Hahella chejuensis KCTC 2396: one gene and its partner. The protein of the gene in region 1 interacts with the protein of each later gene in a pairwise test. Links are inferred from orthologs where the notes say so. Each region holds a gene or a part of one and is shown in the gene's direction. Other genes may lie near its edges.

The links.
Region 2: the proteins of HCH_RS31050 (region 1) and topA interact in binary tests that used the Escherichia coli proteins (3 or more experiments, as listed by UniProt). The link is inferred for Hahella chejuensis KCTC 2396 from one-to-one orthologs.

What each region holds. Positions count from the first base shown.
Region 1 is NC_007645.1:6,989,754-6,998,024, reverse strand. Bases 2,898-5,659 are described here. They hold HCH_RS31050 (YigZ family protein), read left to right. Parts: upstream 2,898-3,859; coding sequence 3,860-4,459; downstream 4,460-5,659. Other genes in these bases: HCH_RS31040 (hypothetical protein), read left to right, coding at 5,522-5,659; HCH_RS31045 (M48 family metallopeptidase), read left to right, coding at 4,630-5,391; HCH_RS31060 (hypothetical protein), read right to left, coding at 3,148-3,468; HCH_RS31065 (class I SAM-dependent methyltransferase), read left to right, coding at 2,898-3,172. In the rest of the region: HCH_RS31080 (DUF4336 domain-containing protein), read left to right, coding at 87-779; HCH_RS31075 (MBL fold metallo-hydrolase), read right to left, coding at 799-1,566; HCH_RS31070 (SIR2 family NAD-dependent protein deacylase), read right to left, coding at 1,733-2,416; more of HCH_RS31065, read left to right, coding at 2,552-2,897; more of HCH_RS31040, read left to right, coding at 5,660-6,862; HCH_RS31035 (PEP-CTERM sorting domain-containing protein), read left to right, coding at 7,467-8,093; HCH_RS31030 (hypothetical protein), read right to left, coding at 8,231-8,271.
Region 2 is NC_007645.1:4,885,727-4,892,727, reverse strand. Bases 1,162-4,328 are described here. They hold topA (type I DNA topoisomerase), read left to right. Parts: upstream 1,162-1,512; coding sequence 1,513-4,128; downstream 4,129-4,328. Other genes in these bases: HCH_RS21315 (NAD(P)-dependent oxidoreductase), read right to left, coding at 4,226-4,328; HCH_RS21325 (hypothetical protein), read right to left, coding at 1,162-1,288. Also shown: acetyl-CoA C-acyltransferase FadA, read left to right, coding at 1-468; more of HCH_RS21325, read right to left, coding at 590-1,161; more of HCH_RS21315, read right to left, coding at 4,329-5,113; gltA (citrate synthase), read right to left, coding at 5,221-6,495. UniProt on the Escherichia coli protein: Releases the supercoiling and torsional tension of DNA, which is introduced during the DNA replication and transcription, by transiently cleaving and rejoining one strand of the DNA duplex.

The sequences.
Region 1 (8,271 bases):
CTTTTAGAATATTTTGACGTCTTGGCCAGGAAGTGGCATAGGATATGCTGACGTCAGTATGTGAACGCTCATACAAGGAGGAAGGCATGAGTCTCATTGCAATAGCGGAAAATCTCTGGATCTACAACGGCGAAGCGGTTCCCTACTTTGGATTGGCGTATACCACCCGTATGACAGTGGTGCGCTTGTCCAACGGCGATATCCTCGTTCACTCACCCACTCGTTATGATGACGCACTGGCGCGGGAAGTGGCGGAGTTGGGGCCAGTCAAATATCTGGTGACGCCGAATAAACTTCATCATTTGTTTTTGCCCCAGTGGATGGAGCGCTTTCCTGACGCGGCCTGTTACGGCACTCCTGGCTTGCAGGAAAAACGTAAGGATATTTCCTTTGACGGCTTACTGGGTGAGAACCCGGAGCCGGGGTGGGAAAAGGACGTGGATCAGACTTTGTTTCGCGGCAGTTTCGCCATGAAAGAAGCGGTTTTCTTTCACCGCAGCAGCCGCACACTGATTCTCGGAGATTTGATCGAAAACTTTCGGATGGACCACTTTCATGGTTGGCGACGCTGGGTCGCCTTGCTGACCGGAATTGTCGCGCCTCACGGCAAGACGCCGATAGACTGGCGTCTCACTTTTATATTCGGCAGGTCCAAAGCCAGGGCCGCGCTGCGCAAAATGCAGGCGTGGCGACCGGACAACATCATCATCGCCCATGGCGAATGTGTTATCGGCCATGGCTCCGAGTTTCTGGCGCGGTCTTTTTCCTGGCTGAAATAGCAGGCCGACGCGGGGTCGCCTACATCAGGTCGACCCCACACTTCAGGTCTTCGAACCAGGACAGGAACTGGCCGATTTTGTCCTTGCCGAAGAACGGTTTGCCGTGCTGCGGCAGCATCATTTCCACATCCAGCTTGCGCACCTGATTCACCCACGCCTGACAGGCTTTGTTGGAAGCCATGTAGCGCTTATGGAAGCCTTCCATCAACGGGATATGCTTGGCCATATCCTGCACGGGTTCATGATCCCAGCCTGGGGTCATGGCGGCGCCGACGTCGCCGGAGAACAAAATTTTGCTGACCGGATCGTAGAAGTGAAAGTTACCCACTGAGTGTAAAAAGTGCGCAGGTACGGCGCGAATCTGGGATTTACCCAAGGGAATCTGCGCTCCGTCGTCCGGCAATTCCACCATACGGTGGCTGAGAGATTTATTCATTTTTCCGGAGACGAACTCCGACACCAAATGCGGCAGGAAGCGCGCCCACAGACGTGAGGTTACTACCTGACAGTCAGTATGCATCAGCCAGCGCGGCAACGAAGTGATGATGTCCGGGTCCTGATGCGAGGCGAAGACATAACGCAGGGACGACTTGATGGAAATGTGTTTGGACAGTTCAATGGAAAGCGGCGTGTAGGTCAGTTCGCCGCCGGGATCAAAGAGCGCGGCTTCGCCATGGTCCACGATGACCAATTGATTGCTGGGAATTGCTTCCCCTTCGACCAGACCGGTCAAGAAAAGGCAGATATGCCCGTTTTTATCATACAACTTCATTGCTTTTTGGCTCATATTCCCTCCATAGCCATTCGGCGCCGACCGCCTTCGGTCAAAAATAAGACAGCCTGACAAGAAAGCGGCGTATTGTACGTGGCAAGTCCGACGCGGCTCTGATATAGGTCAAAATGGAGAGATGAGGAGGACCTGAACCATAAGGATATCAAGGAAAATAGGGGGCTCAGGCCTGTTCAAGTAGTTGTTCGACCAAGGTGACTACGCCCTGGGTGGCGGGTTCATTTATCACCTCTGCGTCGTGCGCCTCTGAATCAGCGTTAGGATCGACAATATACATAGGGACGCCGCGTACGCGCTTTTCCACCAGATAGGCAGCGGGATACACCTCCAGGGATGTACCGACGACCAGCATGATATCTGCGCTATGTACGATTTTCTGCGCTTGCGAGAACAGAGGCACAGGTTCGCCAAACCAGACTACGTCCGGTCGTAACTGGCTGCCTCTTTCACACTTGTCCCCGAGGTTGATGTCCCGGTCGCCATGCTGATAGACAAGCTTGGGGTTTACCGAGCTGCGGCTTTTCATCAATTCGCCATGGATATGCAGTACCTGATTGGAACCGGCGCGCTCGTGCAGGTCATCCACATTTTGGGTGATGATGGACACCAGATAGCATTCCTCCAGTCGGCTCAGAGCGTAGTGCGCCGCGTTGGGCTGAGCAGCGGCCATGATGCGGCGTTGCGCGTTCCAGTAGGTCAGCACTTTCTCGCGATCTTTGCGCCAACCTATCAGCGAGGCGACTTCGTTATAGTCAGTCTCGCGCCACAGACCGTTCTCGCCGCGATAAGTTTGAATGCCGCTTTCGGCGCTGATTCCGGCGCCTGTAATTACCACGATATGCTTCATATAAAACGTACTTCAGTATAGGGAAACTGCATTGTGCATGTGGGTCAGAATGCCAAACAATCCGCCGCTAAGGCAACCTGGAATAGCCGCTGGGACTGAGACGAATTCAGCGCTGGACGTTCGCAAGGAGAAGCAATGAGTTTCGATGCTTTTGTCGCCCGTCATCTAAGGCATCCGAAGGGATTTCTTGGGGAAATATTCGCCAGCGTCATGAACAACGCCAACCACGAACTCAATCAGTTCATGAAGCAGGCCATGTGCATTGGACCTTCCGATCGTGTGCTGGAAATTGGCTTCGGCTCTGGAAAACTCATTCACGAAATGGCGCATATCACCACCAACGGTGGGGTCGCTGGCATTGATACATCGGCGACCAGGGTGTCCCAGGTGACGCGTCATAATCGTAAGCTTATCTCCTCGGGACGGGTGACGCTGGTGAACGCGTCCGTAGAAAGTATTCCTTTTGATGACGCGGCGTTCACGAAAGTGTGCAGCGCCAATACACTGGATTGGTGGCCGGACCCTGAAGAGAATATTCGCGAGATATATCGCGTACTGACCAATGGCGGGTCTGTTGCGTTGGGATTTAGTGCGGAGAAACAGCGGGGCCGACAGCCGATTTCACGTCATGGTAATACACTTTACTCTGAAGATAGCGTTATGGCGCTGTTGCGCCATGGGGGCTTTTCCTGCATAGAAATGTTGCGGGAAAAACGTGGACAAATGACCACCTACTGCGCGTTGGCGACCAAGTAGTCGCCGACTTTGAGGTCGTCTGGCGTGACGTAAAAACTGGCCCCGGTGCGGCTTTTAACCGCAACGCCATCTTGCATCATCGCCAGACATCCGCTGATTTCCAAGGCGCATTCCAGTTGATTGGGATGCGCTATATCAATCATTATCAGATAGCGGTTTCCGGCAGCCGATGTGACAGCCGTTTCGCTATGGCTTCCGGCGCGCTGCAGCAGCTCCGCATAGGAAGCGTCCCAGAGTTCTTTCATCGCAGCCTGCAGCGCAATAATGGCGTCTTGATGTTCGTTATTACTCAGCATAGAAATGATCTCATGGATAAAAAGAATGCTCGGATTGCGTTAGTGGCCGCGGCGGCTAGCTGCGGGAGACTGGGCCTGACATGCGCAGGCCCTGGCGTTGTAGACAAATAGAAGGAAGCTATTTGGCTGCCTGATTAATAGTAAAGGTATCGGACTGGCTGTGGTGAAAAAACTGTTGCCTGAGGAAAATCGCGTGGTCGCCTGTGGCGTAAACGACGCCAACTGAAAAGACGCCAAGGCCGCGCATCCAAATTGGGACGTCGTGGAGTGCTACGCCTGCGACCTGACGGATTGCCATTCGCTTTATGTGATCGGCCATACTCTGGCCGTCGATGGCGGCTTGTCGCTGACCTGAAATTTGCGCTGACCTGGAAAACACGAGAGAGGATTAATGTCTTACTTTGCCCCGGCGGCGGCAGTGGAAACTGTCTCTGAAGTGAAAAAAAGCCGTTTCATCGCCCGCGCCGGATATGCGGACAGTCGGGAAGCCGCTATGGCGATGCTGGCTCAGGCGAAGCAGGATTATCCCGACGCCGGCCATCATTGCTGGGCCTATTTGTTGGGCAATCCGAAATCCGCCCAGAGCGCGGCCATGTCCGACGATGGCGAACCCAGCGGCACGGCGGGAAAGCCGATCTTGAACGTGCTGCAACATAAGGGCGTTGGCGATGTCATGGTAATCGTCATCCGCTATTTCGGCGGCGTTAAGCTGGGCGCGGGCGGTTTGGTGAGAGCCTATTCAGGCGCAGCCCAGCAGGCGATGCAGGAATTGCCGGTGCAGCTGCGGGAAACCCTGGCCAGCGTGAGTCTGGGCTGTGATTTCCGCCATGAGCAGATATTGCGGTTATGGCTGGAGCAACAGGGCGCCCGGAACGCTACCGCGCAGTATGGCGAACACGTCACGCTCAGTGCGGAGCTGTCGCAGGACAAGCTGTCCGCCCTGCAGGAATTCGCCGCAGGTTTGGGAGTTACCTTAACCGTTGCGGATTGATCGGGGAGTTACCCTGAAATCACGGCGACGATGCTTAGAGGAAAGTTGCCAGCGACGCCGGCATGTCTTCTAATGTACGTCTAGCGCACGAATTGAATATCTGAACGAATGATTTATTCCGGGCTTGCCTGCCGGCGGGTCCGTTCAACCATAGCTGAGGAAGCCTGAGAATGTTGCGAAAACATCTATTGCCTTTAGTCGCCGCCCCGATTTTTAGCCTGGGATTGGTGTCCGGTTGCGCCAATAATGGCGCTTACACCGATTCCGCTTTGGCGCTGGGAGCGGGCGTGCTGCAGGCCACCACCCTGTCGGAAGAGCAGGTGAAATCCGTGTCCCAGCAGGCGGCGGATAAGATGGACAAAGAAAATAAAGTGGCCCCGTCCAGCAGCAAATACGCCAAGCGTCTGGAAGCGATCACCCGCAATCTTAAAAACGCGGACGGACTGACGCTCAACTATAAAGTATATCTGTCGGACCAGATCAACGCTTTCGCCATGGCGGACGGCACAGTACGGGTCTACTCCGGCCTGATGGACGTTATGCCCGACGACCAGGTGCTGGCGGTCATGCAACATGAGATTGGCCACGTCAAACTCAAACACAGCTACAAACAGATGCGCGAGAAGCTGCTGACGGACGCTGCATTTCAGGCGGTGGTTTCAGCTGGCGGCACAGTAGGTGAACTGACCCAGTCGCAGTTGGGACAAATCGCTTATGCCGCGGTGAATGCGCGCTTTTCCCAGTCGGATGAACTGGAAGCGGACGCTTACGCCGTGAAATCGCTGCACCGGTTGGGCAAAGATCCCTATGCGATGAAGCGCTCTATCGAGACTTTGCAGAAGAAAGTCGGCGGGGAATCCAGCTTTCTGAGCTCACATCCGTCCAATGAGAAGCGACTGGAAAAAATCCAGGAAGAGATCAGTCGTCTTTGATAAGCGATTCCTGATCACCGTTCTGATCCCGATAATGGATGTTGGCGGACAATGCGGCGCGCGTCGGTTTGGCGCCGCCGCAAAGTGGGGCTACGCTTAAGACAGTTTAACCAGACGCAGGGAGTGTGTGATGGCCGTGACAACGATCAGTCCCGTAATCAGTAAGGCCGAACAGGAGTCCGGCTATACCGAACCCAACTTCATTCCCTTCCCGGAAGAAAACGCCTGGAGCGACTTGGTGAAGGTGGTCGGCGGTGCGCTGAAGATGTTTCCGCCGTTCTATCTGCAATCCATTTTTGGCCCGATATCAAGCTGGCCGCCGCCCCACCGCGAGTTGTCGGAATACACTATCCTCGACCTTTGGCGTTTGAAGCGTACGCTCGGGTTTCTGGCGGACGCCAATGTTCCGGCCTATTCACATTTACCCAATAAATGGGCGCGCACCTTTCTTCCGCCCTTCGTCAATAATCTATTCTGGCGTCCCAGTAACTATTTTCAGCAGGCGGACCCGTTCGATTCCGTCACATCATTCAGCAACGAGCGTTGGTTTTTTCTCAACGGCATTCTGACCAACAAGGCCATTGCGGAGCTTAACTCACAGCTGATCAGTCAGATGTTTCAGCGCCCGGTGACGGTGATTCATAACCAGACCAGCTCGTTTCTTTTGGATTTGTTTCAATGCGCAGTAGGAAAAAGCTTCAAGATCGATCCGGATCTGGAGATTCCGCAGACCATGACCGAACCGGACGTTAAGGCGACGATAGCATTGCTGGAAGCAATGAAAAATCCTGCGCTGGAGCGCATCGTGCTGATCTGCCACTCTCAGGGAACCATTATCGCCGCCAACGTTCTGCGGGCGATCAGCCGCGCCCTGAAGGCGCTACAGAAGTTGAAATACAACCCGGAATGTAATGACTGGGCGAATTTGGAATTCATTGATCGTCTGGCTTTGGCGCACCTTACGCCGGATCAGTTTGGCCTGATGGATGAGGGAGGCTTTAACGCTTATGCAATTAAATTGCTCCGGAAATTGGAGGTGTACACCTTCGCTAATTGCGCCAATACCATGACTTACATCGCCAAAGTAAACATGCCCATTGAGATGGGCGGCGGCGTAATGGCCCTGCCTTATATTGAAAACTTCGCCAATCAGTATGATCTGGTCGCCCGCCTAGGCGTCATTTCGCCTCTGCGGGAGTTTGACTCTTCTGTTATCAATATCGATGGGCCTCTGTATTTGCGTACCGATATCGACGCTTGGGGACATCTGCTGAACCAACATCATCTTTTCGCTATCAGCGATTACTTATCCGCCCCCCAGGGAACTTCGCGTAATCCCTACCAATTGGACGGAGATAACGCAGACAAAACGCCTAGACTCTACTGTTATTTCCGGGGCGACAGTCCTGAACGGATGAAGTCGCTGGATGAAAATCTGCGAAGATTCCCAGTCGCACTAGACATGGTCTGATCTGTTTTCTCAGCGGGTCGCAGTCACCAAGGCCTTCAGTGAAGGGAATGTCGGAACGGTTTTCCCTGGCTGAGTGTTGATTTTGTGATCAGCATCGCAGGTAAAATGACAAAAGGAACTTGTTTTTAGCGTGAAAACTACAAGTGTAAAAAAAGTTGACGATAATTGTCTCGCTATTCCCGTGAAATCCCATTAGAGAATAACTGCATGTTTAATCGGCGTATTACAGAGGGGAATCTCCGCCAAAATATATGGCATATTATTATCTTTGTTGGATTTTTATCCGTTTATAAAGGATTGATTGAGTAAATTCCTATATATAGTCCTTAGTAAATAATCCTAAAAGTCTATTTGCGCCATTCCCGAAATTATCGGGACTATTACTTAACACCTATATCTTTTTTGCGGTTATTTAAATGTGAAATTATAGATTGGTTAAATTTTGTCAGGCCTATATCTAAAGGCTGTGTCCATTAACTTTACTGAGGAAATATACTTTTATATTGGTTAAAAATATAACGATATGTTTTTTATTATATTTTTATACCAGGGAATACTTTGTGCCTTTCGGGTAACTCCAAAATCAAAATTATAAGGAGTAACCATGCACAAGGTTATTAATGCATTGTTTCTAGCAAGTAGTGCAGTGGCCTTTGTAGGGTCTGCTCAAGCCGCCATTGTAGACATTTACACGGATCAAGCTGCTTGGGCGTTAACAACAGGAGCCTATGAGGTCGAAAGTTTCGACCGGGACGCGTTAACCTCAGGACTAAGTATTTCTTCAGGATGGAGCCACTCCACGGTCAGCGGCGGGAAGTTCTATGACCGTGTTAGCGACACCTATTCCCCAACCGTTTTCACTTTTGAAGGCGGCGCCAGCTCTTTTGGCGGCATTTGGGACTTGGCCGGCCCCGGAGGAGAGGGGACCGGCATCAAGATGGAAATTGAGCTGCTGGACGGCAGTAAGGTTGTCGAAGAAATGGCTCCGACGTTGAGCGGCACTTTCTGGGGCTTCGCCCTGGACCAAGGCTTCTCTTCGATCAAATTCCTGGAAGGCTCTTTCGCTGCGCTGTTTGAAACTTACAGTCTGGACGAACTCTTTTTCACAGGAGTCGCCGGTAAGGACAAAGACGCGGCTGAGACCAGCGAAGTTCCCGAGCCGGGAGTATTCGCGCTGCTAGGTTTGGGCATGCTCGGTTTGTCGCTGCGCAGGAGATCTTCTCAAGCGTAACCGACGCTACCGATGGAGTGGGCCGACGGAGACGTCGGCCTGAACCAGGAGTTAGCTCAAAAACTCCCTTTCCATTTTGCGAGAGTGCGCTGCTGCGTTAGCGCCCATGAAGTACTCGCTCCTTTTCCGACTTCTCGTCACATTGAACGCAAATGCGCCGGGATGATCCTTTCTTCCA
Region 2 (7,001 bases), 2.1 Mb from region 1 along the record:
GTGACAGCGGGTCAGTCTTCTCAGTTGACGGATGGCGCTTCCGCCATGCTGCTGATGTCCGCTGAGCGGGCTCAGGCATTGGGTCTGACGCCAATGGCGAAAATTCGTTCCATGGCTACCGCCGGATGCGATCCCGCCATCATGGGATATGGTCCTGTGCCGGCGACTAAGAAAGCGCTTAAGCGCGCAGGCCTGAAAGTGGAAGATATTGACTTCTGGGAGCTGAATGAGGCGTTCGCCGCACAGTCTCTGCCAGTTATCAAAGACCTGAAGCTGATGGGTGTGGTCGACCAGAAAGTTAACCTGAACGGCGGCGCTATCGCCTTGGGTCACCCTCTGGGTTGCTCTGGCGCGCGTATCTCCACTACCTTGCTGAATGTCATGGCCGCCAAGGGCGGTACGCTGGGCGTATCCACCATGTGTATCGGTCTGGGTCAAGGTATTGCGACTGTTTGGGAGCGTATCTAGTACGTTGACGCATCGGCTCGTGAGATCTGGGTCGGAAGCAATGAAGTCCGGCGCTCCGTAAAGGGGCTCCGGATTTTTTTTATGGATGAAGCGGGTTGGTCTGGAATTGAAGTAAGACTTTTTACTGGGTTTCCTGGGAGCGATTCTGGGTTTCGCCATCACGCATCAGATTTTTAATCTTGTCGGAAATGTCTCTGATCTGGTCGTTCTTGTTAGGGATTTCCAGGCGTGTGCGCTTAAGCGCCTCGCGAGCGTGTTTGAAGTGCTTCTCTGCGCCTGCCTTGTCGTTCTGCGCCACCAGGCTTTCCGCCATTTGCAGTTGGCTGCCGACTTCCACGTCAAGCGCCATTTCTCGCAGGTGGTGACTGTATTCCTCATATAGAGGGACGGGCAGTGAGCCGCGCAACTTGAAGCGCTGCAATTTCTGCAGGCACTCGGAAAGGGAGCGTTGAATGGCGCCGATTGCCGCGTCGCTAGTCACTGTTTTTTGCGCCTGGGGTAGAATAGCGCCGGTTTTCAGGTCGCGCTCCCTTTGCTTCAGGTTGTCCAAAAGGATGCGCAACTCTTCCGACTTGCGGTCCATTTTGATCATTGACTGAGCGATCTCGATCATGGCGTGATTGAGGCTGATGGCGATGTTGGCGGAATCGTCCACTCGCATGATGACCTGAAATAGCGAATTAATTTCTTCGTATTTTTGTTTTAGCGATTTAAGTTGGCTTTGACGATAAGCCAGCGCCTGCTGTCGCGAGTACATAACGCCGCTAACGATGATTGAGGCGGTTATGAAAATAGCGAGCAAGACGATTAAAGTTGTCATATAAAAGGCGGCGGAAGCATTTATAAATTTGTGTGTCGTTCTTATTAAGTGTTAACGACATTGTGGGGTAGGGCAAGTTATCGGAGTTAAATAGACGCCGACAAATCGGGCCTGGCCGGCTATTTTTACTTTAAATACCAGATTTTCTGGCAATCACTTGACCCGTCGACTACAACCTCTAATATATGACGGCTATTTCAACTAGGAGCAAAGAACCATCCGCTATGGGTAAATCGCTGGTAATCGTGGAGTCCCCTGCAAAGGCAAAAACCATAAACAAATATCTTGGTTCGGAATATGTAGTTAAATCCAGTGTGGGGCATATTCGTGATTTGCCGACCAGTGGAGGTAAGGAAACATCATCTCCGAAAGAGCGTGCGGCGGAAGCGGCGAAAATGCGTAAGCTGCCTGCTGAAGAACGCGAAAGCATCAAGAAACGTAAAGCCAGGGATCAATTGATCTCTCGTATGGGCGTTGATCCAGAAAATGACTGGGCGGCCCGCTATGAAGTCCTTCCAGGTAAAGAAAAGGTCGTTGAAGAGCTGAGGCGTCTGGCGAAAAGCGCTGACCAGATCTATCTCGCAACGGACTTGGACCGGGAAGGAGAGGCTATCGCCTGGCATCTTAAAGAATCTATTGGCGGCGATGACTCCCGTTATCGTCGCGTGGTCTTTAACGAGATCACAAAATCCGCCATTACCGAGGCGTTCAAAAGTCCCGGCCAGCTTGACTACAACCGCGTAAACGCCCAGCAGGCGCGCCGCTTTCTCGATCGTGTGGTCGGCTACATGGTGTCGCCCTTGTTGTGGTCCAAGATAGCGCGTGGTTTGTCTGCGGGGCGGGTGCAATCGGTTGCAGTGCGCCTGATTGTTGAGCGTGAGCGAGAAATTCGCGCCTTTACGCCGGAAGAGTACTGGGAATTGCATGCGTTGCTCTCCAAGAGCAAGCAGCAGGCTAAATTCCAGGTCGCCAAGTACAAAGGTGAGAATTATCGGCCCACCAACAAAGCGCAGTCTGACAAACTGACTGCCTTGTTGCAGACTCAGGCGTTCAAGGTTGTTAATCGCGAGGATAAACCCTCAGTCACCAAGGCGCCGGCGCCGTTTATCACTTCCACCTTGCAGCAGGCGGCGAGCACCCGTTTAGGGTTTAGCGTCAAGAAGACCATGGTGTTGGCGCAGCGTCTTTATGAGGCGGGTTACATCACCTATATGAGAACGGACTCCACCAACTTGTCTGCAGACGCGGTGAACGCCTGTCGTGAATTTATCGGCAAGAAGTTTGGCGATAAATATCTGCCTGACAACCCGAAAACATACGTGAGTAAAGAGCGGGCGCAGGAAGCGCACGAGGCGATACGTCCTTCTGATATCAACGTGGGCGCTAATCAGATTTCCGGTCTCGAAAAGGACGCCGAGAAGTTGTATGACCTCATTTGGCGTCAATTCGTGGCCTGTCAGATGGAAAATGCGCGTTTCCTGAGCACCAGTATTCAGGTGCAGGCGGGAGACTTTGAGCTAAGAACCCGTGGTCGACTTCTGCAGTTCGACGGCTTCCTTAAAGTGCTGCCTGCGCAAGCGAAGAAGGACGACGAAGCGGAGTTGCCGGCGTTCGAAGTCAACGATCAGTTGGATCTGGATAAGCTGGAGCCAACTCAGCACTTCACCAAACCCGCGCCGCGTTATACAGAGGCGACGCTGGTTAAAGAGCTGGAGAAGCGGAGTATCGGGCGTCCTTCCACTTATGCGTCAATCATCTCCACCATTCAGGAGCGCGGTTATGTGAAGCTGGCCAACCGGCGTTTCTATGCGGAGAAGATGGGCGATATCGTTACGGACCGCTTGACGGAAGCATTTACGGACCTGATGGATTACGGCTTTACGGCGAAGATGGAAGGTCAGCTGGATGAGATCGCTTCTGGCAACGAGGGTTGGAAGCAGGTTCTCAACGCGTTCTATTCTGATTTCGCCAAGAAGCTGGAAAAGGCGGACATGGAAGGCGGCATGCGCGCTAATCAGGCGGTGCAGACGGAAATTGCATGTCCGACCTGTTCACGCCCAATGCAGATACGCACTGCTTCCACCGGCGTGTTCCTTGGTTGTTCCGGTTATGCGCTGCCGCCGAAAGAACGTTGCAAGACGACGATCAACCTGATTCCTGGCGACGAAGTGATTCGTGCGGACGATGAAGAAGGCGAAGCGAACGCGCTGCGAGCGAAGAAGCGTTGCCCGATCTGCGATACCGCCATGGATAGCTATGTCATTGATGAAACCCGCAAGCTGCACGTGTGCGGTAATAATCCAGACTGTGAAGGTTATGAAGTCGAAGGCGGTCAGTTCAAAGTGGCTGGCTATGATGGGCCGACACTTGAGTGTGACAAGTGCGGGGCTGAGATGCAGCTCAAAACCGGCCGTTTTGGGAAGTACTTTGGCTGCACCAGCTCGACCTGCGGCAATACCCGCAAGCTGTTGAAGAATGGTGAGCCTGCGCCGCCCAAGATGGAGCCTGTGGTTATGCCGGAGCTGGCGTGCGACAAGGTTGACGACATCTTTGTGCTGCGCGATGGCGCTTCAGGGTTGTTCCTGGCGGCGAGTAAGTTTCCCAAGAATCGTGAAACGCGCGCGCCGCTGGTGGAGGAGTTAATTCCTCACAAGAAGGAAATTGATCCTAAGCACCACTACCTGCTGGAGGCGCCTACCCGTGACCCGGAAGGAAATCCGGCGATTATCCGCTTCAGTCGCAAGACCAAACAGCAGTATGTCATGTCGGAGAAGGGGGGGAAGCCCACCGGCTGGTCGGCTTTCTATAAAGATGGAAAGTGGGTGGCTAAAGACAAATAGCTGGTAAGTGCGAAAAGAAAAAAGGGCGGTTTAATCACCGCCCTTTTTTTGTTTATTGATCCGTCCTGAATCGGTGCTTTGGAACGAGTGCGCCGACTTATCTTTTTAGTCGCGCGAGCAGGCTGGATGTGTCCCAGCGTCCTCCGCCCATGGATTGCACTTCGGCGTAAAATTGATCGACAAGAGCAGTGATAGGGAGGCGGGCTTTGTTGTTTGACGCCTCGCGCAGGCAGATGGACAAGTCCTTGCGCATGAGGTCTACAGCGAAGCCATGCTCGTAGTCTCCGGCAATCATGGTTTTGTGACGGTTGTCCATTTGCCAGGACTGTGCAGCGCCTTTGGATATGACGTTCACCACTTGCAGCGGATCAAGGTCGGCTTGCTCTGCAAAATGCAGCGCTTCCGCCAGTCCTTGAACTAATCCTGCAATGGCGATCTGGTTGGCCATTTTGGTCAGCTGGCCGCTGCCGGCGTGTCCCATCAGGGTCGCAGCGCGGCTGTAATGCTTGAAGAGGGCTTGCGCTCTCGCAAAGTCTTTTTCTTCGCCTCCACACATAATGGTCAGGGCGCCGTTCTCTGCGCCTTGTTGTCCGCCGGATACGGGGGCGTCAAGAAAGCCGATGTTGCGCTCTTGGGCGGTTTCAAATAGTTCTTTGGCGACACTGGCGGATGCGGTGGTGTGGTCAATGATCAGAGAGCCTTTGCGCAACTGATTAATGAGGCCTTCTTCGCCTAAGTAGATGCTGCGCAGGTCATTGTCGTCGCCGACGCAGGAGATTATGACATCGCACTGGGCGGCGTCCCGCAGCTTGCGGATGAATTTGCCGGTGTGGGTCTTCAGCCAGCGTTCCGACTTCTCGACGTTGCGGTTGTAGACGGTGACCTGGTGGCCATTATTGGCGAGATGGCCGGCCATCGGGAATCCCATGACGCCGAGGCCGATGAAACAAATTCTTCCTAATGCGGCGGTTTCAGTTGATTCCATGTTTATCTTCCTGGAGTGATTAAGTCCAACGGGTTAATAGTGCGCGGGTTGCTCCAATAAAGAAAGGCCGCATAAGCGGCCTTTGCAAGTCAACCGGCAAGCTAACACTATTTGCTTGGGTAGTCTCTGGCGGTGTGTCCGGTGTACAGCTGGCGCGGACGACCGATTCGGTAAGAAGAGCTCACCATTTCGTGCCAGTGAGAGAACCAGCCGATGGTTCTCGCCATGGCGAAGATGACGGTGAACATGGAAACCGGAATGCCGACGGCGCGCAGGATGATGCCGGAGTAGAAGTCCACGTTGGGGTAGAGTTTCTTCTCTACGAAGTATGGGTCTTCCAGGGCGATGCGCTCCAGTTCGCGTGCGATGCGGAACAATGGATCGTTCTCACAGCCAAGCTCTTTCAGCACGTCGTCGCAAGTCTGCTTCATGACTTTGGCGCGCGGGTCGAAGTTCTTGTAGACCCGGTGTCCGAAGCCCATCAGACGGAATGGGTCGCTCTTGTCTTTGGCGCGTTGAATAAACTCTGGAATGCGAGATTCGTCGCCGATTTCCAGAAGCATGTTCAGTACGGCTTCGTTGGCGCCGCCGTGAGCGGGCCCCCACAGTGCTGCGATACCTGATGCGATGCATGCGAAGGGGTTTGCGCCGGAAGAGCCGGCCAGGCGTACGGTTGATGTGGATGCGTTCTGTTCATGGTCCGCATGCAGGACAAAGATGCGGTCCATAGCTTTGGCTACCACAGGGTTAACCTGATATGGCTCACAGGGAGTGCCGAACATCATGTGCAGGAAGTTGCCTGCGTAGTCCAGATCGTTTCTGGGGTACATGAACGGCTGACCTGTGGAGTACTTGTAGCACATCGCCGCCAAGGTCGGCATTTTCGCCATCAGGCGGAATGCCGCAATTTCGCGGTGGTGTTCGTCAGAGAAGTCCATGGTGTCATGATAGAACGCGGACAGGGCGCCGACGACGCCGCACATGATCGCCATTGGGTGAGCGTCGCGCCGGAAACCATTGAAGAAGTTTCTCAGCTGCTCGTGGATCATGGTGTGATTTTTTACCGTGCTACGGAATTCTTCCGCCTGCTCCGCAGTGGGTAATTCGCCGTGTATCAGTAAGTAGCAGACTTCAAGATAGTCGGACTTTTCGGCCAACTGTTCTATAGGATACCCACGGTGTAGTAATACGCCATTGGCGCCATCTATATAAGTGATTTGCGATTCGCAGGCAGCGGTTGATACGAAGCCTGGATCGTAGGTAAACAAACCTTCTTCAACCAATCCTCTGACATCTATGACGTCTGGGCCGGTGGCGCCGGAATAAACCGGAAGCTCGATTGTTTTACCATTGACCGATAACGTCGCTTTCTTGTCAGTCATGGTGCTCTCCTATATCGACTTAAAGTGATGCGTACGTGTTTACCGGGCGCAGACGCCCAGTCGTGTTTACAGGCCGACTTCTAAGTAGGTCTGACGTTGATTGCGCAATGGCGTCAGGCGCATCCGGCGCCGGTTAGGACCGGCGGGCGGAGGTTGACGCTCGTCAGTGGCCTCTCAGCCTTTATTCTGGCTTTATACAAGGTCGGCTTAATAAAAAGCGAGGTCATAATAATGGTCTAACCGACTTTTTTTAAGCCCTTGTAATGAAAATACTGCCGATGACGTTTAAAAAACACCAATTAAAATAGCTTATAAAGAGGAGGGGCGTTGTTATCAGTGAAGAAAGTAGTTCTTTCGAATGGGTATAAAATACTTCCGGGTATTGAGCTGAGGGGCTTTACGCTGCGTATGAAAGAATAAATCGCCGGCTCAAATCGGAAAAGCTCATGTTCGGCGCTAAATTAAGTGGTCTATAAACGGTTGTTGCGTTTGTAATTTACCAGGTG